3 regions of the Streptomyces sp. NPDC002669 genome follow, and region 2 is predicted to be linked to each of the others. Evidence: riboswitches for the same ligand, from Rfam matches in the RefSeq annotation. Region 2 holds a riboswitch; each other region holds the start of a gene.
The links. Region 2 has a riboswitch for cobalamin ahead of ACFYW1_RS21725 (ABC transporter substrate-binding protein). Riboswitches for the same ligand answer to the same signal wherever they lie in the genome.
Positions count from the first base shown of each region.

Region 1 (6,983 bases), on a different contig from region 2:
GCGTACACCTTCGTCGCCGTTCCCGCGGCGATCTACGCGGCGGGCGCGGCCGGCTTCTTCGCCGTGCCGTACACGATCCTCGTGTACCCGCTGATCTTCACCTTCCTGCCCCGGCTGTGGTCGGTCTCGCACAAGCACGGGTACGTCACCACCTCGGACTTCGTGCGCGGGCGGTTCGGCTCGAAGGGCCTGTCGCTGGCGGTCGCCCTCACCGGCATCCTCGCCACGATGCCGTACATCGCGCTCCAGCTCGTCGGCATCCAGGCGGTGCTGGACGTGATGGGCGTCGGCGGTGGCGAGAACACCCACTGGTTCATCAAGGACCTGCCGCTGCTGATCGCGTTCGCGGTGCTCGCCGCGTACACCTACTCGTCCGGACTGCGGGCCCCCGCGCTGATCGCGTTCGTCAAGGACGGGCTGATCTACCTGGTCATCGCGGTGGCGATCATCTACATCCCGATCAAGCTGGGCGGCTTCGACGACATCTTCGCCAAGGCGGGCGAGGCGTTCTCGCAGACCAACCCGGCCACCGGCAAACCGCGCGGCGCGCTCGCACCGGGCGAGGCGGGCCACTGGGGATACGCCACCCTGGCACTGGGCTCGGCACTGGCACTCTTCATGTACCCGCACTCGATCACGGCGACGCTCTCCAGCCGCAGCCGGAACGTGATCCGGCGCAACACCACGATCCTGCCGCTGTACTCGCTGATGCTGGGCCTGCTGGCGTTGCTCGGCTTCATGGCGATCGCCGCCGGGATCAAGGTGGACAACGGGCAGCTGGCCATTCCGCAGCTGTTCGAGAACATGTTCCCGGACTGGTTCGCGGGCGTCGCGTTCGCCGCCATCGGCATCGGTGCCCTGGTGCCCGCCGCGATCATGTCGATCGCCGCGGCCAACCTCTTCACCCGCAACATCTACAAGGACTTCCTGAAGCCGGACGCGACCCCGGAGCAGGAGACCAAGGTCTCCAAGCTGGTCTCGCTGCTGGTCAAGGTCGGGGCGCTCGCCTTCGTCCTCACGATGGACAAGACGGTCGCGATCAACTTCCAGCTGCTCGGCGGGATCTGGATCCTCCAGACGATGCCGGCCCTGGTCGGCGGCCTGTTCACCCGCTGGTTCCACCGCTGGGCGCTGCTCGCGGGCTGGGCCGTCGGCATGGTGTACGGGACGGTGGCCGCGTACGGCGTCGCCTCGCCGACACAGAAGCACTTCGGCGGCTCGTCCGCGGAGATCCCCGGCATCGGCGAGATCGGCTACATCGGTCTCACCGCGTTCGTGCTGAACGTGGTGGTCGTGGTGGTGCTCACCTTCGTCCTGAACGCCCTGAAGGCGCCCGCCGGGATCGACGAGACCTCGCCGTCCGACTACACGGCCGACGCGGGCGACCCGGGTGTCGCCACCGAGCTCCCGCCCGCCACGGCGGGTGCGCCCGGCGGCCACTGACGCCCGACCCGCACGAAAGGAACGGGCCGCCGGTCGTTCCCGGAAGGCCCGCAGGGCCCTTCCCGTCGGTCCGGATCGAACCGACCGACACAACATGTGGGGGCCGCCTCATCGGGCGGCCCCCACATGTATGCTCATCCTCGCTGTCGCCGCAGGGGAATCCGGTGCGAATCCGGAACTGTCCCGCAACGGTGTACTCAGTGCGCATTCGCGCACCCCGAACAAGTCCGAGGACCTGCCGGCAGCGCGTCCGGTTCGACCGATCCGGGCGCCAGACGTCCGGGCCTCGCGGTTGGGCCGGCGGACGCCGTGCGCGGTGCTGTCCCGTTCCCGGGCGCGCCCGCCCGGCCGCCCGTTCCCCCGCCGGCCCCGAGCCGAGCGAGGGAGAGCCCCCACGTGACCATCGCACCAGCCGATCCGGCATCGGTCGCCACGTCCACGGCCGCCGTTTCCGAGGCAGCCGCACCCGACGGACCGGGGGCCGCGCTGCTGCGGACCCTGACCGACCTCACCGCCGATCTGCCCGACACCGACCCCGGTCGCGTCGCCGCCGCCGCGCTGCGCGGCCGCAGCGCACGGGCGGACGAGGCCGAGCTGTGTTCGCTGGCCACCGAGGCCGCCGCCGGGCTGATCTCCGAGGACCCCGCCTACTCCCGGCTCGCCGCCCGGCTCCTGACCCGCGCCATCGCGGACGAGGCCGCCGGACAGGGCGCCGTCTCCTTCTCCGCCTCGGTCGCCGTCGGACACCGCGAGGGCCTGATCGCGGACCGCACGGCCGACTTCGTCGCCCGCAACGCGGACGCCCTCGACGCGCTGGTGGAGCGGGCGCTCGCCGACGGCGCCGACGACCGCTTCGGCTACTTCGGGCTGCGGACCCTGCACAGCCGCTACCTGCTGCGCCACCCGCACACCCGCCAGGTCGTCGAGACGCCGCAGCACTTCATGCTCCGGGTCGCGTCCGGGCTCGCCGAGGACGACTCCCCGCGCGCCGTGGACGAGGTCGCGGCGCTGTACGAGCTGATGAGCCGGCTCGACTACCTGCCCTCCTCGCCGACCCTCTTCAACTCCGGCACCCGGCACCCGCAGATGTCCTCCTGCTACCTGCTGGACTCCCCGCTCGACGAGCTGGACTCGATCTACGACCGCTACCACCAGGTGGCCCGGCTCTCCAAGCACGCCGGCGGCATCGGTCTGCCGTACTCCCGCATCCGTTCCCGGGGTTCGCTGATCCGCGGCACCAACGGGCACTCCAACGGCATCGTGCCGTTCCTGAAGACGCTCGACGCCTCGGTCGCCGCGGTCAACCAGGGCGGCCGGCGCAAGGGTGCCGCCGCGGTCTACCTGGAGACCTGGCACGCGGACATCGAGGAGTTCCTGGAGCTGCGGGACAACACGGGCGAGGACCAGCGGCGCACGCACAACCTCAACCTGGCGCACTGGATCCCGGACGAGTTCATGCGCCGGGTCGAGGCGGACGGCCGCTGGTCGCTGTTCTCGCCCGCCGACGTGCCCGAGCTGGTGGACCTGTGGGGCGAGGAGTTCGACGCCGCGTACCGGGCCGCCGAGGCGAAGGGGCTGGCCCGCAAGTCGATGCCCGCCCGTGAGCTGTACGGCCGGATGATGCGTACCCTCGCCCAGACCGGTCAGGGCTGGATGACGTTCAAGGACGCCGCCAACCGGACCGCCAACCAGACCGCCGAGCCGGGCCGCGTCGTCCACTCCTCGAACCTGTGCACGGAGATCCTGGAGGTCACCGACGACGGCGAGACGGCCGTCTGCAACCTGGGCTCGGTCAACCTCGGCGCGTTCGTCGTCGACGGTGCCATCGACTGGGAGCGGCTGGACGCCACCGTCCGCACCGCGGTGACCTTCCTGGACCGGGTCGTCGACATCAACTTCTACCCGACCGAGCAGGCCGCCCGCTCCAACGCCCGGTGGCGCCCGGTGGGCCTGGGAGCCATGGGTCTCCAGGACGTCTTCTTCCGGCTGCGGCTGCCGTTCGACTCCGCCGGGGCCCGCGCGCTCTCCACGAAGATCTCCGAGCGGATCATGCTCGCCGCGTACGAGGCGTCCTGCGACCTGGCCGAGCGGTCCGGCCCGCTGCCCGCCTGGGAGCAGACGCGCGCCGCGCGCGGGGTGCTGCACCCCGACCACTACGGCGTCGAGCCGAACTGGCCGGAGCGCTGGGACGCGCTGCGCGCCCGCGTCGCACGGACCGGGATGCGCAACTCGCTGCTGCTGGCCATCGCGCCGACGGCGACGATCGCCTCGATCGCGGGCGTGTACGAGTGCATCGAGCCGCAGGTCTCCAACCTCTTCAAGCGCGAGACGCTCAGCGGGGAGTTCCTCCAGGTCAACGCGTACCTGGTGGAGGACCTGAAGCGGCTGGGGGTGTGGGACGCGCGCACCCGGGAGGCGCTGCGCGAGGCGAGCGGCTCCGTGCAGGGCTTCGCCTGGATCCCCGAGGACGTGCGGGCGCTGTACCGCACGGCGTGGGAGATCCCGCAGCGCGGTCTGATCGACATGGCGGCGGCCCGTACCCCGTTCCTCGACCAGAGCCAGTCGCTGAACCTCTTCATGGAGACGCCGACGATCGGCAAGCTCTCCTCGATGTACGCGTACGCCTGGAAGCAGGGGCTGAAGACCACGTACTACCTGCGTTCGCGCCCGGCGACCCGGATCGCCCGGGCCGCGTCCGGCCAGGCGTCGGCCGCCGCCCCCGTCCCCGTACAGCAGGCTTCGGCGCCCGACGCGGACGCCATCGCCTGCTCCCTGGAAAACCCCGAGTCCTGCGAGGCCTGCCAGTAATGACCGCCAGCGAAGCGAAGAACCTGCTCGACCCGGGCTTCGAACTGACCCTGCGTCCCATGCGCTACCCGGACTTCTACGAGCGCTACCGGGACGCGATCAAGAACACCTGGACGGTGGAGGAGGTCGATCTGCACTCCGACGTGGCCGACCTCGCCAAGCTGTCGCCGGGCGAGCAGCACCTGATCGGCCGGCTCGTCGCGTTCTTCGCCACGGGTGACTCGATCGTCTCCAACAACCTCGTGCTGACGCTGTACAAGCACATCAACTCCCCCGAGGCGCGGCTGTACCTGTCGCGGCAGCTCTTCGAGGAAGCCGTGCACGTCCAGTTCTATCTGACGCTGCTGGACACCTACCTGCCCGATCCGGACGACCGGGCGGCGGCGTTCGACGCGGTCGAGGAGATCCCCTCGATCCGGGAGAAGGCACAGTTCTGCTTCCGGTGGATGGACTCGGTCGAGAAGATCGAGCGGCTGGAGACGAAGGCCGACCGCCGCCGCTTCCTGCTGAACCTGATCTGCTTCGCGGCGTGCATCGAGGGGCTGTTCTTCTACGGCGCGTTCGCCTACGTCTACTGGTTCCGCTCGCGGGGGCTGCTGCACGGTCTCGCCACGGGCACCAACTGGGTGTTCCGGGACGAGACGATGCACATGAACTTCGCCTTCGAGGTCGTGGACACCGTCCGCAAGGAGGAGCCGGACCTCTTCGACGAGGAGCTCCAGCAGCAGGTCACGGACATGCTCAAGGAGGCCGTCGAGGCGGAGCTGCAGTTCGGCCGCGACCTGTGCGGCGAGGGCCTGCCCGGCATGAACACCGAGTCGATGCGGCAGTACCTGGAGTGCGTCGCCGACCAGCGGCTCACCCGGCTGGGCTTCCCGGCGGTCTACGGCTCCGAGAACCCGTTCTCGTTCATGGAGTTGCAGGGCGTGCAGGAGCTGACGAACTTCTTCGAGCGCCGCCCGTCCGCGTACCAGGTGGCGGTGGAGGGCTCGGTCGCCTTCGACGACGACTTCTAGGTCTGCTACACCCTGGCCCAGCTTCTGACGTACGGGCGCCGCGCGGTTCTGACAGGCTGCGCGGCGCCCGCCGTTTTCGGCGGTCCGTCGTTCCGTGCCCGCTGTGCGGAGCGCAGTTCGCGGTCGATGCGGCGCTCCCGGGCGAGCCCGGCCAGGGCGGGCAGCAGGACGAGAGCGATAAGTGCGGCTATGCCCAGGACGTTCAGGAATGCGTTCATGGCTCTACTGTCGCCTGCGCGGGCCCGTCGCGGCAGTGGCAGGACTGTCATGGAACGTCGAATTACTGCCACACTGACTCCATGCTGAACAATGTCGCCGCTCTGCTGCTCGACGATGTCCACCCCTTCGAACTGGGCGTGCTGTGCGAGGTCTTCGGGCTCGACCGCAGCGAGGACGGACTGCCGGTGCACGACTTCGCCGTGGTCTCCGCCGAAGGCCCGGTGCTCCGGACCCACGCCGGTTTCACCATCGGCACCTCGCACGGCCTCGACCGACTGGAGGAGGCCGACCTCATCGCCGTCCCCGCCGGCGGCCGCTTCGTGGACCGGGAATACCCCGAGGAGGTCCTCGACGCCCTGCGCCGGGCGGTGGACCGGGGCGCCCGGGTGCTGAGCGTCTGCTCCGGCGCGTACCTCCTCGGCGCGGCCGGACTGCTGGACGGGCGCCGCTGCACCACCCACTGGCGCCACGCCCGGGAGCTGGCCCGCCGCTTCCCCCGGGCCGTCGTGGAACCCGACGTGCTGTACGTGGACGAGGGCCAGATCATCACCTCGGCGGGCACGGCGGCCGGGATCGACGCCTGCCTGCACCTGGTCCGGCAGGCGTACGGGCCCCACGTCGCCAACGCGATCGCCCGTCGCATGGTGGTGCCGCCGCACCGGGACGGCGGCCAGGCGCAGTACATCGAGCGGCCGCTGCCGCGCACCTCCTGCGACACCGTCGGCGAGACGCTCGCCTGGATGGAACGCCACCTCGACCGGGAGATGACCGTCGAGCAGCTGGCCGCCCAGGCCCACATGTCGCCGCGCACCTTCGCCCGCCGCTTCCAGCAGGAGACGGGCACCACGCCGTACCGCTGGCTGCTGCGCCAACGGGTGCTCCTGGCGCAGCACCTGCTGGAGACGTCCGACGAGACGGTGGACACCATCGCCGGGCGCACCGGTTTCGGGACCGCCGCCGCGCTGCGCCACCAGTTCGTGCGCTCCTTGAACACCACTCCGAACGCGTACCGCCGCGCCTTCCGCGGCCCCGGCGTGGTGCCCGAGGTGGCCTGACCGGCGGACCCGCACGGCGGGCGGCACGCCGCACGCGGCGCGCGAAGGGCCCCGTGCGCCGGTCCGTGAGGAGCCGGTGCGCGGGGCCCGGTGTGGCAGGACGTGCCGGGTGCGTCAGATGCCGCAGCTGGGCGCCGACCAGTAGTGCGAGGGGCCCTGGTTCACGTGGATGTGGTCGTTGTGGCCGGGGTAGCCCGGGCCGAGGATCCCGTTGAAGCCGTGGTAGCGGGCCTGCTTGGCGATGGTGCACAGCGAGTGCGGTCCGGAGCCGAGGTCGACGGCGTCCCCGTACATGTGACGGCTGTTGGACGCCCCGCCGACCGCCGCGTTGCAGGAGACCGAGCGGAATCCGCTGGTGACCCGGATCGACTGGTCACCGAGCGCGTGCCGCAGCGCCTCCAGCTTCCACATGGAACTGAGCGCGTTGGCTCTGGCCGTTCCG
Region 1 is NZ_JBIAQQ010000006.1:64,441-71,423, reverse strand. Features, by position in the region: gene mctP (monocarboxylate uptake permease MctP) at 1-1,443, shown strand, start outside; cobalamin riboswitch at 1,571-1,701, shown strand; gene ACFYW1_RS11355 (ribonucleoside-diphosphate reductase subunit alpha) at 1,840-4,251, shown strand; gene ACFYW1_RS11350 (ribonucleotide-diphosphate reductase subunit beta) at 4,251-5,267, shown strand; gene ACFYW1_RS11345 (hypothetical protein) at 5,273-5,485, opposite strand; gene ACFYW1_RS11340 (GlxA family transcriptional regulator) at 5,567-6,541, shown strand; gene ACFYW1_RS11335 (D-Ala-D-Ala carboxypeptidase family metallohydrolase) at 6,656-6,983, opposite strand, start outside.
Region 1: linked by a shared signal. The riboswitch ahead of ACFYW1_RS11355 (ribonucleoside-diphosphate reductase subunit alpha) and the one ahead of ACFYW1_RS21725 (ABC transporter substrate-binding protein) in region 2 are both predicted to bind cobalamin.

Region 2 (6,983 bases):
TCATCTTCCACGGCCTGGACAGGGACGACCTCGGCCGGATCGTCGACCTCATGCTGGACGGCAGCAGGCGCCGCGTCCGCGCCCAGGGACTGGAGCTGGAGATCACCGAGGCGGCGAAGACCCTCCTCGTCGCGCACGGCCACCAGCCGGAGTTCGGGGCCCGCCCGCTGCGCCGCACCATCCAGACCGAGCTCGACAACCGCATCGCGTCCCTGCTGCTGAGCGGCGAGGCGGAGCCGGGCGACACCGTCGTCGCCGACGTCCGGGACGACGCCCTGGTCTGCACGATCAGCCGTCCCGAACCCTCCGGCGGACCCGTCGCCGAGGCCGTCGGGGCCGGTTGATCCCGGGGAGGCCCGCGGATCCCTGCCGCACGGTTCTGAAAGCCGTGCGGCAGGAGCCGTTCACGTCCTGTGCCCCGACGGCCGGAACCGGGCTCCGCAGGGCCCGTGCCCGGTGGGGAAGGCGCCGTCGCTCATGAGGGCGGGAGGTAGACGACGTTGGGGGAGCCGGTGACCGGATGGACGCCGATCCGGGTCCGTATCCCGTAGACCTCGGCGAGCAGCTCCTCCGTCAGCACCTCGTGCGGGGTGCCGGACGCCACCAGCCGTCCGGCGCCGAGGACGAACAGCCGGTCGCAGTACGAGGCGGCCAGGTTGAGGTCGTGCAGCACCAGCAGGTTGGTGGTGCCCAGCGTCCGCACCAGGCCGAGGATCTCCAACTGGTAGCGGATGTCCAGATGGTTCGTGGGCTCGTCGAGCGCCAGCAGTCCCGGTTCCTGGACCAGGGCGCGGGCGATCAGGGCCCGCTGCCGTTCCCCGCCGGACAGTTCCTCGAACCGCCGGTCGGCCAGGGACGCCGCGCCGACGCGCCGCAGGGCCCGGTCGATGCGGCGGGCGTCGTCGGCGTCGTCCTGCTCCCAGAACCGTTTGTGCGGGCTCCGGCCCATCGCCACCACCTGGCGCACGGTCAGGCCGAAGGTGCCGGGACTGTCCTGCGGCACGACGGCGACGCGGCGGGCCCGTTCCTTCACGCCGAGGGCCGCGGCGTCCACTCCGTCCAGCAGGATCCGGCCCGTCGCGGGACGCAGGGCGCCGTACACACAGCGCAGGAAGGTGGTCTTGCCGCTGCCGTTCGGCCCGACCAGGCCGACCGTCTCCCCGGGGGCGGCGTCCAGTGTGATCGCGTCGAGCAGGGTGCGGCCGGCCACCCCGTAGCCGATTCCGTCGGCGACGAGCGCCGTCGGGGACGGTGCCGGGTTCATCCGGTGATCCCTTCGGTACGGCTGGAGCGGCGCAGCAGCCAGAGGAAGAACGGGCCGCCGACCAGGGCGGTGACCACCCCGGCGGGAATCTCCTCCGGGGCCGCGACGGTCCGCGCCAGCAGATCGGCCAGCAGCAGGAAGACGGCCCCGCCGAGCGCGGTCACCGGCAGCAGCCTGCGGTGGGACGCGCCCACGACCAGCCGGGCGGCGTGCGGAACCATCAGACCGACGAAGCCGATCGCCCCGCTGTAGGCGACCAGCACGCCGACGATCAGCGACACCAGCACGAAGGCCCAGCCCCGGAAGCGCCCGGGGTCCAGCCCGAGACTGCGGGCCCCCTCCTCGCCGGTCAGCAGCAGGTCCAGCGGGCGGGCCAGACAGATCAGGAGCACGGCCCCGGCGCCCAGGACCACGGCGGGCAGCACCAGTTGGTCCCAGCGGGCACCCCCCAGACCGCCCAGGGTCCAGAACAGGATCGCCCGCACGTGCTCGGCCCGGGAGGACAGCACCAGGATCAGACTGGTGAACGCGGACAGCACGTACTGGATCGCCACCCCGGACAGGACCAGCCGGCCCGTCGTCATGGTGCCGCCGCGCCGGGCCATCGCGTAGACCGCGACCAGCGCGGCCATGGACCCGGCGAACGCCGCGACGGGCAGCGCCACATCGGTGGCCACCCCGGCGCCGACCCCCAGCACGACGACCGAGGCGGCGCCCGCCGACGCCCCGGACGAGGCGCCCAGCAGGAACGGATCGGCCAACGGGTTGCGTACCAGCGCCTGGAGCACCGCGCCCGACAGGGCCAGCCCGGCGCCGACCACCGCCCCGAGCAGCACCCTGGGCAGCCGCACCTCCCACACGATCGTCGGATACGCACCGGTGCGTTCACCGCCCAGGAGCGCACCCAGCACCTCGCCCGGCGGAATCCGTACCGGACCGAGCGCCAGACCGGCCACCGCCGCCGCGAGCAGCAGCACCGTGAGCACGCCGATCACGACGGGGGCCGAGCGCAGGGCGGACTTCGGGCCGGGGCGGGCGGACCCCGCGCTCACGGGGTGCCGGGGTGGAGCTGCCCGGCCAGGTCCTGTACGGCGTCGGCGACCCGGACCCCGAGCACGGCCGAGGACAGCGGGAGCACCGCGAACCTCTCGTTCCTGATCGCCGGCACGTCCGCGAGTGCCGGATCGTTCAGCAGCCGCTTCTTCTTGGCCGCGACCGTGGTGCCTCCGTAGTCGTAGATCACGACCACCTCGGGCCTGCGCTTGATGACCTCTTCCCAGGACACGTCGCCGAAGGTGGCGTCGAGGTCCGCGAAGACGTTCCTGCCACCGGCGAGCTCGACGATCTCGTTGCCGATGCCCTTGCCGCCCGCCGTGAACGCGGAGCTGTCGCCGGAGTCGTACACGAACACCGAGCGGGGCGAGGAGCCCTTGAGGCCCGCCCCGACCGCCGCGACCTTCCGCTGTTCCCGGGCGATCAGCCTGCTGCCGCGCTCCGGTACGCCGAAGGTCCTGGCGACCTGGGTGATCTCGGTGGCCAGCTGATCGAGGCCGACCCCGCCCTCGGTGCAGTTCTCGATGTTCAGCCGGGTGTCGATGCCGTTCTTCCGGAGCTCCGCCCGGTCCTGGCCCCTGGCCCCGTCGAAGGCGCTGTCGTACCCGCCGTAGACGAAGTCGGGGTTGGCGCCGAGCAGCACCTCCTTGGAGGGGTACTCCTTCGCGAGCACCTTGGTCCGGTCGTACGCGGAGCGGTACTCCGGCAGGACGCTGTCGTCCAGGTAGGCCGTCCCGACCAGCCGGTCCCGGAGTCCGAGGGCCAGCATGATCTCGGTGACGTGCTGGTTCATGGTGACGACCCGTTCCGGCGGGGCGTCGAAGGTCGTTTTCACACCGCAGTTGGTGACCGTGTAGGGGAAGCCCTCGGCGGCCGGCGCGGCCCCCGCCCCGTCCTTGCCGCCGGTGTCGGAGCCGCAGCCGGTGAGCGGCAGCAGGAGCAGCGGTATGAGTACGAGCGGTACACGGCGGATCCGTGGCATGGCCGGCCCTTTCCGGGGGATGTCCTCGTCCCCTGGGTCGTCTGGGAAGGCGGCGCGGCCAGTATCTGGCTTCCGGGCCGTCGCAGCCCGGTCACAGTGGCGGGACCGTACCGGATTCACACCGGTTTCCTGACGCGCGTCGCCCTGATTCTCGGGGCCATTCTGGCAGACCGCGTATTCCGGCAGGTCATGGCCCCGGTACCGGCGGCCGATGGCCGGTGTTCACCACTTCCGGCCCCAACCGCTGCCGCTCCGCGCTCCCGCACGGTCGCCCCGCGCCGGAGCGCGGCAAGGAACGAACGTTCACGGAGTGAACTCCATGACGCGTACGGGTGATTGTTCTCGACGGTGGTGCGGCGTCACCCGGAAGTGGGGCTATCTCTGCTGGTTGTGATCGAGAACCTGCTGCGTGCCGCCACGGTGGCCGCTCTCACCGCCCTGTCCCTCACCCCGGCGGCCCCGGCACTCGCGGACGAGGGCCCCCTCGTGCCGCAGGTGAGCCCGTGCGCCGCCGTCGTGGTGCCCGTCGGCCAGATCTGCGTGCCGTCGCCCAAGCAGTGCATCAAGGCGCCGTGCCCCCAGTACGACCTGCTCCACATCCTCCCGTACTACCCGCTGACCCCGTACGAGGAGGTCATGGCCGCACAGGGCCCGAACCCAGCCCCCTGACACAACTCCGGTGCCCTGCCGCGCGGTCCGGCCACGTCCGTGACCGCACGGCGGGGCACCGGCACGGGCACCACCGCGCCGCTCACTCCACGGCACATCTCCCACGGCACGCACTCCGCACCGTCCACACCACAGGAAACCGCCCGCACCACCGACAACACCCGGTCCGTACACCGGATCCCCGCGCCCACATCCTGAGCAGTCCCGCCGTGTTCGGGGCGTTGTCAGTGGGCGCAGGTATGTTCGGTTCGTGTCCAGCCGGTGTGGCGAGGACGTCCCCTTTTTGTTGCATAGGAGTGGTGCGTTGTCGGATTGGGAGAGGTCGAGCACGGCACGGGTGACGGCACCCGCACGGCCGCGGAAGCTCGCCAAAGTACCGTTCGTCGAACTGGCCGACGGGCGCCTGCAAGGAGTGGTGTCCAGCGGCTCGGACATCGGACGGGTCTACGTCTCGTCGGTCGCGGTCGGCACCTACGCCTTCGCCTGCAGCACCAACAACAACCGGCCCTGCGGCGGCGCGCGGGGATCGTTCTGCAAACACATCCAGGCCCTCATCGGCGAGGCGGTGCTGCAGTACGGAGCCGAGCGCGTCGCCCGCTACCTGAAGGTCGACATCGCGGAGGGCGCGTCGAGCGCACCGGTCATCACCGCCCAGATGACCGGCACCCGCCCGCCGCAGGGGGACACCGCGGCCGCCGCGCCCGTCTTCAGCCGGTTCCTGCGCCACCTCGCCTACCTGGAACTCGCCCCGACCACCGCCCCGTTGCCGGAGATGCAGTGGTTCCCGCCGACCAGGGCGGTGGCGTGATGCGCACCGACCTGCTCCACGAACCCGTCGCCGGACTCGACGAGGCACTGTCGGCCGTCGACGCCTTCGACCGGGCGCTGGTGGCCGGACTGCTCCGCCCCCGGCCCGACCGGGCCGCGGACCTGGCCGAGTTCGCCGAGGCCCTCGCGGGCACGCCCCTGGCGGACCGGGTCGCCGAGGCCGCGGAGAAGGCGGCGGGCGGAGCCGCGGACGAGGACCACTTCGTCGCCCTCGCCGCCGCCCGCACCGCACTGCTCGGCTCCGTCCACGACGCGCTGACGGCTCGCATACGGGAAGCGGTCGGCCGCCCCGACGGCGAGTCGGCCACCGCCGAACCCGGCGAGCAGCAAGCGGCGAACCTCCTGGCCGCCGCCCGCTCCTGGCTGTCCGACCTGGCCCGCTCCGGCTGGCAGGGCATCGACCACGACGTGGTCTCCGGAGCGGCGCAGGTCGTCTCCGCGATGCTCCCGGACCCGGCGCTGCGCCGACTGGCGACGCTCCTCGACGGCTTCGCCGCCGAACTCGCCGCGTCCTGTCCCGGCGCCTCGATGGAACGCGTACCGGCACGCCGCTGGGCCGACCTCTGGTCACGCGCGATGCTGCTGACCCTGCCCGGCGCCGCCCACGTCCCCCCGACCGGCACGGCCACCGGCCGTCTCCTGCCCCTCGGTATCGACGTGCACGAACACGCGACCGCCGTACAGGCCCAGGTCCACGCGGTGTTCGAGCCCGCGGACGGCTCCGCGCCCCGCCTGGTGCGCGCCGGTGTGTCGGCGCCCAAGCCCGACACGGTCGTCGGCGCCGGCCTCTGGCAACTGCTGCGCCCGCACATGTCGCTCCTGGCCGCCGTCGGCGAGGGCCGCGCCATGGAACTCACCGACATGCCGATCACCTGCGAGAACGACCTGATCTGGGACGACGCCCACGCCCGCTCCGGTGAGCCCGCCGACGCGTTCGTCACCGCCCGGGTCGCCCTGCCCACCGCCGCCGACGCGGTGACCGCCCCCCTGGACCGGCACCCGGCACGCATCGCGGTCCCGGTGTTCCTGGAGGGCTACACCGTTCAGCAGGACGACGACGCACTGACGTTCACCGTCGCCGGACACCCGCTCGCCGTCGACGCCGACCGCGCTCCGGCCGCCGGACCGCTGACCCCCGAGGCCGTAGCGGCGTCCGGGGCGTGCATCGGACTGCTCCGCTGGGACGCCGGGGCCCATCGCCTCCAGCCCCTGGCCGTCGAGAGGACCGTACGGAAGAAGACGGTCGCGATCCACGCCGGGGAATGGGCCGGGGGCACCACCGACAAGGCCGGTGTCAAGGCGGAGAAGGCCGCCACCGACGCCGTCGCGGTGCTGCGGGAGCGCGCCGGAAAGCTGCTGCGGAAATGACGGACCGGACGACCGACCGGCCCGCCGGACAGACGACTTCACCGACCCCCGGGCCCGATCCCCACGACAACCGCCGCCAGGTCCTGTACTGGCGACTGCTCGCCCGCCTCTTCGACCCCGAGGAGCAGGCCGCCCTGGAATCCGCCAGCCTCGGCGTCGTCGAGGACATCGGCCTGCCGACCGCGCTGCTGGACCCGCAGGCGTCCGTCGACTCCATCGTGCAGCGCCACCCGGAACTGGCCGCCGAGTTCGACGGCCTGATGGCACCCGACCCCGACGAGGACGAGGACGAGGACACCGCACGCGACCGGGCCGCCGAGGTACGGCGCGCGGCACTGGTCTCGAAGGTCCTGCTCAACGTCTTCGCCTCCGGCTCCGGCACGGTCACCGCCGGACAACTGGCCCGCTGGCAGTCCGACGCCGGCTGGCTGGAACGCGCGCTCGGCTGCAAGCCCGGCGAGCTGCGCGGCGGCCGGGCCGGGGGAGCGGCGGCGGGCCGGGGCGTCAGCCCGACCGGCACCGGCGGCCGGGGCACGAGCCCCGACCTCAGCCGGCTGATTCCGGCGATCGGCCCCGAACTCGGCGCCATCGAGGCCGACCTCGTCAAGCGGATGCACCTGCGCGAAGTGCTGGCCGACCCCCAGCTCGCCGCGCAACTGACCCCGAGCATGTCGCTGATCGAGCAGCTGCTGCGGGACAAGGACAACCTCTCGGGCGTGGCCCTGGCCAACGCCAAGGCACTGATCCGCCGCTTCGTCGACGAGGTCGCCGAAGTGCTCCGCACCCAGGTGGAGAAGGCAACGGTCGGGGCCCTGGACC
Region 2 is NZ_JBIAQQ010000014.1:122,433-129,415, reverse strand. Features, by position in the region: gene ACFYW1_RS21740 (ATP-dependent Clp protease ATP-binding subunit) at 1-344, shown strand, start outside; gene ACFYW1_RS21735 (ABC transporter ATP-binding protein) at 476-1,264, opposite strand; gene ACFYW1_RS21730 (FecCD family ABC transporter permease) at 1,261-2,316, opposite strand; gene ACFYW1_RS21725 (ABC transporter substrate-binding protein) at 2,313-3,299, opposite strand; cobalamin riboswitch at 3,338-3,489, opposite strand; gene ACFYW1_RS21720 (hypothetical protein) at 3,690-3,968, shown strand; gene ACFYW1_RS21715 (hypothetical protein) at 4,273-4,776, shown strand; gene ACFYW1_RS21710 (hypothetical protein) at 4,746-6,164, shown strand; gene ACFYW1_RS21705 (VWA domain-containing protein) at 6,161-6,983, shown strand, end outside.

Region 3 (6,983 bases), on a different contig from region 2:
AGCGTGACGGCGCTGCCCCCGAGCTCACGCGCGAGGACCCCCGCGAGACCGAGCCGCACCGGCCCCGACTCGCAGTCCACGACGACGGACGCGATGCCCTGCGCCTCGTGCAGCCGGGCCGCCCGCGCGGCCAGCGCCACCGGGTCGGGGCCCCCGGTCGCCCGCCCGTCGGTCACCACGACCAGCAGCGGCCGGCGCGACGGATCGCGCAACCGCTCCACCCGCAGCACCTCGTGGGCCTTCAGCAGCCCGGCCGCGACCGGGGTGCGCCCCCCGGTCGGCAACAGCTCCAGCCGGGCCGCCGCCGCGTCCACCGACGACGTCGGCGGCAGCGCCACCTCGGCCTCCCGGCCCCGGAAGGTGACCAGCCCGACCTTGTCCCGCCGCTGGTACGCGTCCAGCAGCAGCGAGAGCACCGCGCCCTTCACCGCACCCATCCGCTGCCGGGCGGCCATCGACCCGGAGGCGTCCACCACGAAGAGCACGAGATTGCCCTCGCGCCCCTCCCGGGTCGCCTGCCGCAGATCGTCCCGCCGCACCACCAGCCCCGGCCCCGAACGCCCGCGTGCCCGCTGGTGCGGGGCGGCGGCCTGCACGGTCGCCGCCAGATGAAGCTTGGTCAGGGCCCCCCGCGGCTGCCGGGAACCGGTCGTGCGCCCGTGCTCGGTACGCGCCCGGGACCGCCTTCCCGCCGCACCCTCGCCCAGGCCGGGCACGCTCAGCATCCGGGTGCGGAACGGCTCGGTGGCGCCCACCGGCTGCTGCTCGCCGCTCCCGGACGACTGCCCCCGGGCCGGTTCCCGCCCCTGCTCCTGGCCCTGTCCCCGGTCCTGTTCGGGCACGGACGGGGCGGGCGCGTCGTCTGCCTCCCCCTCGGGCCCCGGCGGCGTGCCGGGGCCGCCGTCGTGCGGGGGCCGGCCGCCACCGCCACCGGGGCCGTCCGGGTCCGGGTCCTCGTCCCCGCCGCCGTTCTGCTCCAGCGTGTCGTCGAGCTTGTCCTCGTCCAGCCCCGGCGCGTCGAACGGGTTGCGCCTGCGGCGGTGGGGGAGCGCGAGCAGGGCGGCCTGCCGCACGTCCTCGGCCAGCACGTCCGTGCGCCCCGCCCACGCGGCCAGCGCGGTGGCGGTCCGCGCCATGACGATGTCCGCGCGCATCCCGTCGACCTCGAAGGCCGCGCAGGTCGCCGCGATCTGCCGCAACGCCCCGTCCCCGAGCCGGACTTCGGGCAGCAGCGCCCGCGCGGCGGCGATCCGCTCCCGCAGGGCGCCCTCCTCGGCGGCCCACTCGGCGGCGAAACCCGCCGGGTCGGCGTCGTACGCCAGGCGCCGCCGCACGACCTCGACCCGCTGGTCGGTGTCGCGGGACGCGGCGACCTCGACGGTCAGCCCGAACCGGTCGAGCAGCTGCGGGCGCAGCTCGCCCTCCTCGGGGTTCATCGTGCCGACGAGCAGGAACCGCGCCGCGTGCCGCACGGAGACGCCCTCGCGCTCCACGTACGAGGCGCCCATGGCGGCGGCGTCGAGCAGCACGTCGACCAGGTGGTCGTGGAGCAGGTTCACCTCGTCGACGTACAGGATGCCCCGGTTCGCGGCGGCCAGCAGGCCGGGCTCGAACGCCTTGACGCCCTCGGAGAGGGCCCGCTCGATGTCGAGCGCCCCGACCAGCCGGTCCTCGGACGCGCCGACGGGCAGCTCCACCATCCGGGCCCCCCGCGACACGCCGTCCCCGGCCCCGTGCGGGCCGTCCGGACACGCCGGGTCGGGCGACGCCGGGTCGCACGAGAAACGGCACCCGGGGACCACCGGGACGTCCGGCATGAGCGCGGCGAGCGCCCGCACGGCGGTCGACTTGGCGGTGCCCTTCTCACCCCGCACCAGCACCCCGCCGACGGCGGGCGATACGGCGTTCAGCAGCAGCCCGAGCCGGAGGTCATCCTGTCCGACGACGGCGGTGAAGGGGTACGGCGTACTCACGGTGCCTCCTTGGAGGAACGAGGGGCGGCGGTCCCGCCGGTGTCGGAGCCCGTCGGGGCCGGGACGCCGGCCGGGGCCGACGGCACCGTCCGGGACGCTCCCGGCGCGGTGCCCGAAGGGGTGTTCATGCGCGCGCCCCGGGTGCCGGGGGCGCGCCGGGCGGAAGGAAGGGCAGGCCCGACGGCGCGCCCGACTCGATGAGCCGCAGCAGCGCGTCGGTGTCGGCGTGTTCCTCGATCAGGTCGCCGAGCCGGTCGAGCTGCTCCTCCCGCAGCGCGCCGAAGGCGGTGTCGGGGGCGGGGACGAAACGCCGGCCCGCGGCCCGCGCCACCTCGGCCAGGAAGCGGCGGCGGAACGCGTCGCTCTCCAGCGAGCCGTGCCAGTGGGTGCCCCACACGGCACCGACCCGGCACCCGTCCAGGAACGGCTCCCCGCCGTGCACGTCCGCGACGCCGTGGTGGATCTCGTACCCCTCGACGGGCGCGCCGAGGGCCTCGCCGGCGGGACGGGCGAGGGTCTTCTCGCGGTCGAATCGGATGCGTACGGGCAGCAGGCCCAGCCCCTCGACCCGGCCCGCGCGGGACTCGACCTCGTCCTCGATGTGCTCGCCCAGGACCTGGAAGCCGCCGCAGATGCCGAGGACCGGCAGGCCCTCGGCCGCGCGCCGCACCAGCGCGTCGGCGAGACCCCGCTCGCGCAGCCAGGCCAGCGCCTTCACGGTGCCGCGGGTCCCCGGCACCACGACGAGGTCGGCGTCGGACAGCTCCTCGGCCCGGTCCACGAACCGGACGACGACGCCGGGCTCGGCGGCCAGCGCGTCCACGTCGGTGAAGTTCGACATCAGGGGCACCGCGCACACCGCGACCCGCAGCACGTCCTCGCCGTGCGGCGGGGCGACGACCGACTCGCGCACCGCGCCGCGCAGCGAGACCCGCAGCCCGTCCTCCTCGTCGATGCCGAGGCCGTGGGCGAAGGGCAGCACCCCGTACGTCCCCCGCCCGGTGAGCCCGCGCAGCATCTCCATGCCCGGCTCCAGCAGCGACACGTCGCCGCGGAACTTGTTCACCAGGTAGCCCGCGATCAGCGCCTGGTCCTCGGGGGCCAGCAGCGCCGTCGTGCCGAAGAACGAGGCGAAGACCCCGCCGCGGTCGATGTCGCCGACCACCACCACGGGAAAGCCCGCCGCCCGCGCGACCCCCATGTTCACGATGTCCGTGCGCCGCAGATTGATCTCGGCCGGACTGCCCGCCCCTTCGCAGATCACCGCGTCATACGTGCCCCGCAGCTGCTCCAGGCAGTCCACGACCGTGGAGAACAGCGCCTCCTGCCGGCCGCCGTGGTAGCCGCGCGCGCTCATCTCGCCGACCGGCTTCCCCATCAGGACGACCTGGCTGGAGCGGTCGCCGCCCGGCTTGAGCAGCACCGGGTTCATCAGCGCGGACGGCTCCACCCGGGCGGCCCGGGCCTGCATGGCCTGGGCGCGCCCGATCTCGGCGCCCTCATGGGTGACGAACGAGTTCAGCGACATGTTCTGCGCCTTGAAGGGCGCCACCTTCACGCCCCGGCGCACCAGCCAGCGGCAGATGCCCGCGGTGACGACGCTCTTGCCGGCGTCGGAGGTGGTTCCGGCGATCAGCAGCCCGCCGCTCATGGGTTTCTCCGTCCTGGGATGAGAGATCCGGGGGTGCGGGGTCCGGAGGTGCGGGGGCCGGCCCCGTCGGTCACGGCCGTCCGGCGCCCCGCGATCCGCCGGGCGGCGAGCGACACGCCGAACCGGCCCACCGCGCACACGCCCAGGGCCAGCACGCCCACCCGGCGCGACAGCCGCACCGCGCGCTCGATGTCCGCGGCCTCCACCGCCCGGCCGGCCTCCCCGTTGAGCACGGGACGGTGCTCGACCCGGCCGCCGTACGCGAGGGTCCCGCCGAGCCGTACGCCGAGCGCGCCCGCGAACGCGGCCTCCACCGGGCCCGCGTTGGGGCTCGGGTGACGGCTGGCATCGGCCCGCCAGGCCCGTACCGCCGCGCCCGGCCGGCCTCCCGCGGCCACGGCGAGCAGGGCGGTCAGCCGGGCGCCGGGCCAGCCCGCGAGGTCGTCGAGGCGGGCCGAGGCCCAGCCGTAGCGCCGGTACCGGGGCGACTTGTGGCCGACCATGGCGTCCAGGGTGTTGACGGCCCGGAAACCGGCCAGTCCGGGCACCCCGCCCAGGGCACCCCACACCAGAGCGCCGACCACGGCGTCCGAGGTGTTCTCGGCCACGGACTCCACCACGGCGCGGGCGATCTGCGGTCCGTCGAGGGACTGCGGGTCGCGCCCGCACAGGTGCGGCAGCCGTTCGCGGGCCAGCTCGATGTCGCCGGTCGCCAGGGCGTCGCCGATGGCCCGCGCCTCGCGGCCCAGGGACGTGCCGCCGACGACGGACCAGGTGGTGGCGGCGGTCAGCGCGACGGAGGCGGCGGGGCGCTCGCGCAGGGCGCGGGCCACCAGCGCGGCACCGCCCGCGACGCCTCCGGCACAGACGAGGGCGTGCAGCGCGCCCCACCCGCGGTGGTCGTGCCACAGACGGCGCTCGACGCCCGCCGCGGCCCGCCCGAACCCGGCCACCGGATGCCCCCTGCGGGGGTCACCGAGCAGCAGGTCGCCGAGCAGACCGGCGGCGGCGCCGTACGCGAAGACGCGGTCGGCTCGCACGCTCAACCGGCCGTCGTGCCTCGGAGGATCCCGGTACGGGCGGCTCTCGGCGAGAGCGCCCCGACGACGGACGCACGGCAGCCAGGCATGGCGATATGTCCTCACTCAGGGTCCGCGCCCTGGTTCGACGTGACCGGCGACGAGAGTCTCCTGGCTCCCGGATCCGCGGTGCCCCCGGCCTTCCAGCCCGCTCGCGCGTGCCGTGACTTCCGGTGTTGGGGGACCGCTCCCCGGTGACAGTGGCGGGACCGCGCCGGATTCGCACCGGCTTCCTCTGCTGTCGCCGTGATTGGCTCCGGCAGTCCACCACGCCCCGCGAACGCCCGTCAACCTGCCGTTGACCTGCGACGGTGCAGTGTGCTGAGACCCACATCGCCCCGGGCGCACGGCAAAGGGCCGGACACCCCGCGGGTGTCCGGCCCTCCGTGCCGTGTGCGCTCAGCCGTGATGCATGTGTTCAGGCGCGATGCGTGTGCCCGGCGTGACGCGTGTGTTCAGGCGACGATCAGGAAGATCCCGTACGCGACCGCCGCCGCGCACAGCGCGAAGCAGGCGTACGCCCCGGCGCGGGCCAGCAGTACCGAGCCGCCGGAGCCGCCCTGCGCCGCCGGTTCGGCCTGCTTGGAGAGGCCGACGATGCCGAGGGTGAAGAGGCCCACCAGGGCGACGGTGACCACGAGGGAGACGCCGAACACGGAACCGAGGGCTGCCCAGTCGATTTTCATGCTGATTCCTTAGACGGCCGGCCTGGACGGCCCGCTCAGACGGTGGCGGGTCGCGCCGGGTCCTGGGTGGTGGTGGTTGCGGCCGGGGCCGCGATGGTGGCCGTGAGGTTCTGGACCGGTGCCTGGGCCGCGGTGGGCGGCGGGCTGACGGCGGCGATGGCCGTGGTGATGACGCCCGCGGGCTCGGCGTCGCCGTCCGCCGGGGCGACGTCGCCGTGGCCGACCGGCTTGCGGCGCGAGATCAGCCAGATCGAGCCGGAACCCGCGATCAGCAGCGCCGCGACGACGACGACACCCCAGGTGCCCTGCTTGGTGAGGAGCTCGGCGCCCGCGCCGACCAGACCGGCGGCCGGGAGGGTCAGACCCCAGGCGACGAACATCCGGGTGGCGGTGGACCAGCGGACCACACCGCCCTGCCGGCCGAGGCCCGCGCCCATCACGGCGCCGGAGCAGGACTGGGTGGTGGAGAGGGAGAAACCGAGGTGCGAGGAGGCCAGGATGACCGTGGCCGCGCTGGTCTGGGCGGCGAAGCCCTGCGGCGGCCGGAGGTCGGTGAGACCGCTGCCCATGGTGCGGATGATGCGCCAGCCGCCCAGGTAGGTGCCGAGGGCGATGGCCAGACCGGCGGACACGATCACCCAGACCGGCGGGTTGGAACCGGGGCTCAGGACGCCGCCGGTGACCAGGGCCAGGGTGATGATGCCCATGGTCTTCTGCGCGTCGTTGGTGCCGTGGGCGAGGGAGACCAGTCCGGCCGAGGCGATCTGACCGGCGCGGTAACCCTTGGCGGTGGCCTTCTCCTGGGCGTCGTTGCGGATCTTCCCGCCGATCCGGTACGTCAGCCTGGTGGCCAGCAGCGCGGCCAGTCCGGCGACGATCGGGGCGGCGACCGCGGGGAGCAGCACCTTGGTGACCACGGTGCCGCCGTTGACGGAGGACCAGCCGGCCGACATGACGGCCGCGCCGATCAGGCCGCCGAACAGGGCGTGCGAGGAGCTGGACGGGAGTCCGACCAGCCAGGTCAGCAGATTCCACAGAATGGCGCCGACGAGTGCCGCGAAGATCACTTCTGTGCGCAGCCCGTCCTCGTTGATGATCCCGCCGGAGATCGTCTTGGCGACCTCCACCGACAGGAACGCGCCGACGAGATTGAGAACGGCGGACATGGCCACCGCTGTCTTCGGTCTGAGTGCACCGGTCGAGATGGTCGTCGCCATCGCGTTCGCGGTGTCATGGAAACCGTTCGTGAAATCGAACACTAGAGCTGTCACGATCACAATCGCGAGGAGCAGCGTGATGTGTTCCATTTACCCAGGCAATCGTTCGACGTCATTGGTGCGTAGACCGTAGGCAACCTTAGTGAACGGAAGGTGAACTGGGCAGGGCGCTGCGGTGTTGCCAAGCGATTGGTGTCATTCCGCTTATCTCCGTTCGCGGTCGGCGGCGGGGCCTCGGCCATCCGTTCGACCGAGGGGGCCGCCGCCGGGCGGACCGGCTTCCGGCCCCGCCCGGAACCCGTCGCTCCGTCGGGGGCGCCCCCGGGCCGCGAGCCGCCCGCACCCGGGGAAAGGAACCGGCCACCGACCGGTCCCCA
Region 3 is NZ_JBIAQQ010000003.1:56,514-63,496, reverse strand. Features, by position in the region: gene ACFYW1_RS05115 (putative cobaltochelatase) at 1-1,973, opposite strand, end outside; gene ACFYW1_RS05110 (cobyric acid synthase) at 2,098-3,624, opposite strand; gene ACFYW1_RS05105 (cobalamin biosynthesis protein) at 3,621-4,664, opposite strand; cobalamin riboswitch at 4,808-4,940, opposite strand; gene ACFYW1_RS05100 (hypothetical protein) at 5,159-5,389, opposite strand; gene ACFYW1_RS05095 (anion permease) at 5,425-6,696, opposite strand.
Region 3: linked by a shared signal. The riboswitch ahead of ACFYW1_RS05105 (cobalamin biosynthesis protein) and the one ahead of ACFYW1_RS21725 (ABC transporter substrate-binding protein) in region 2 are both predicted to bind cobalamin.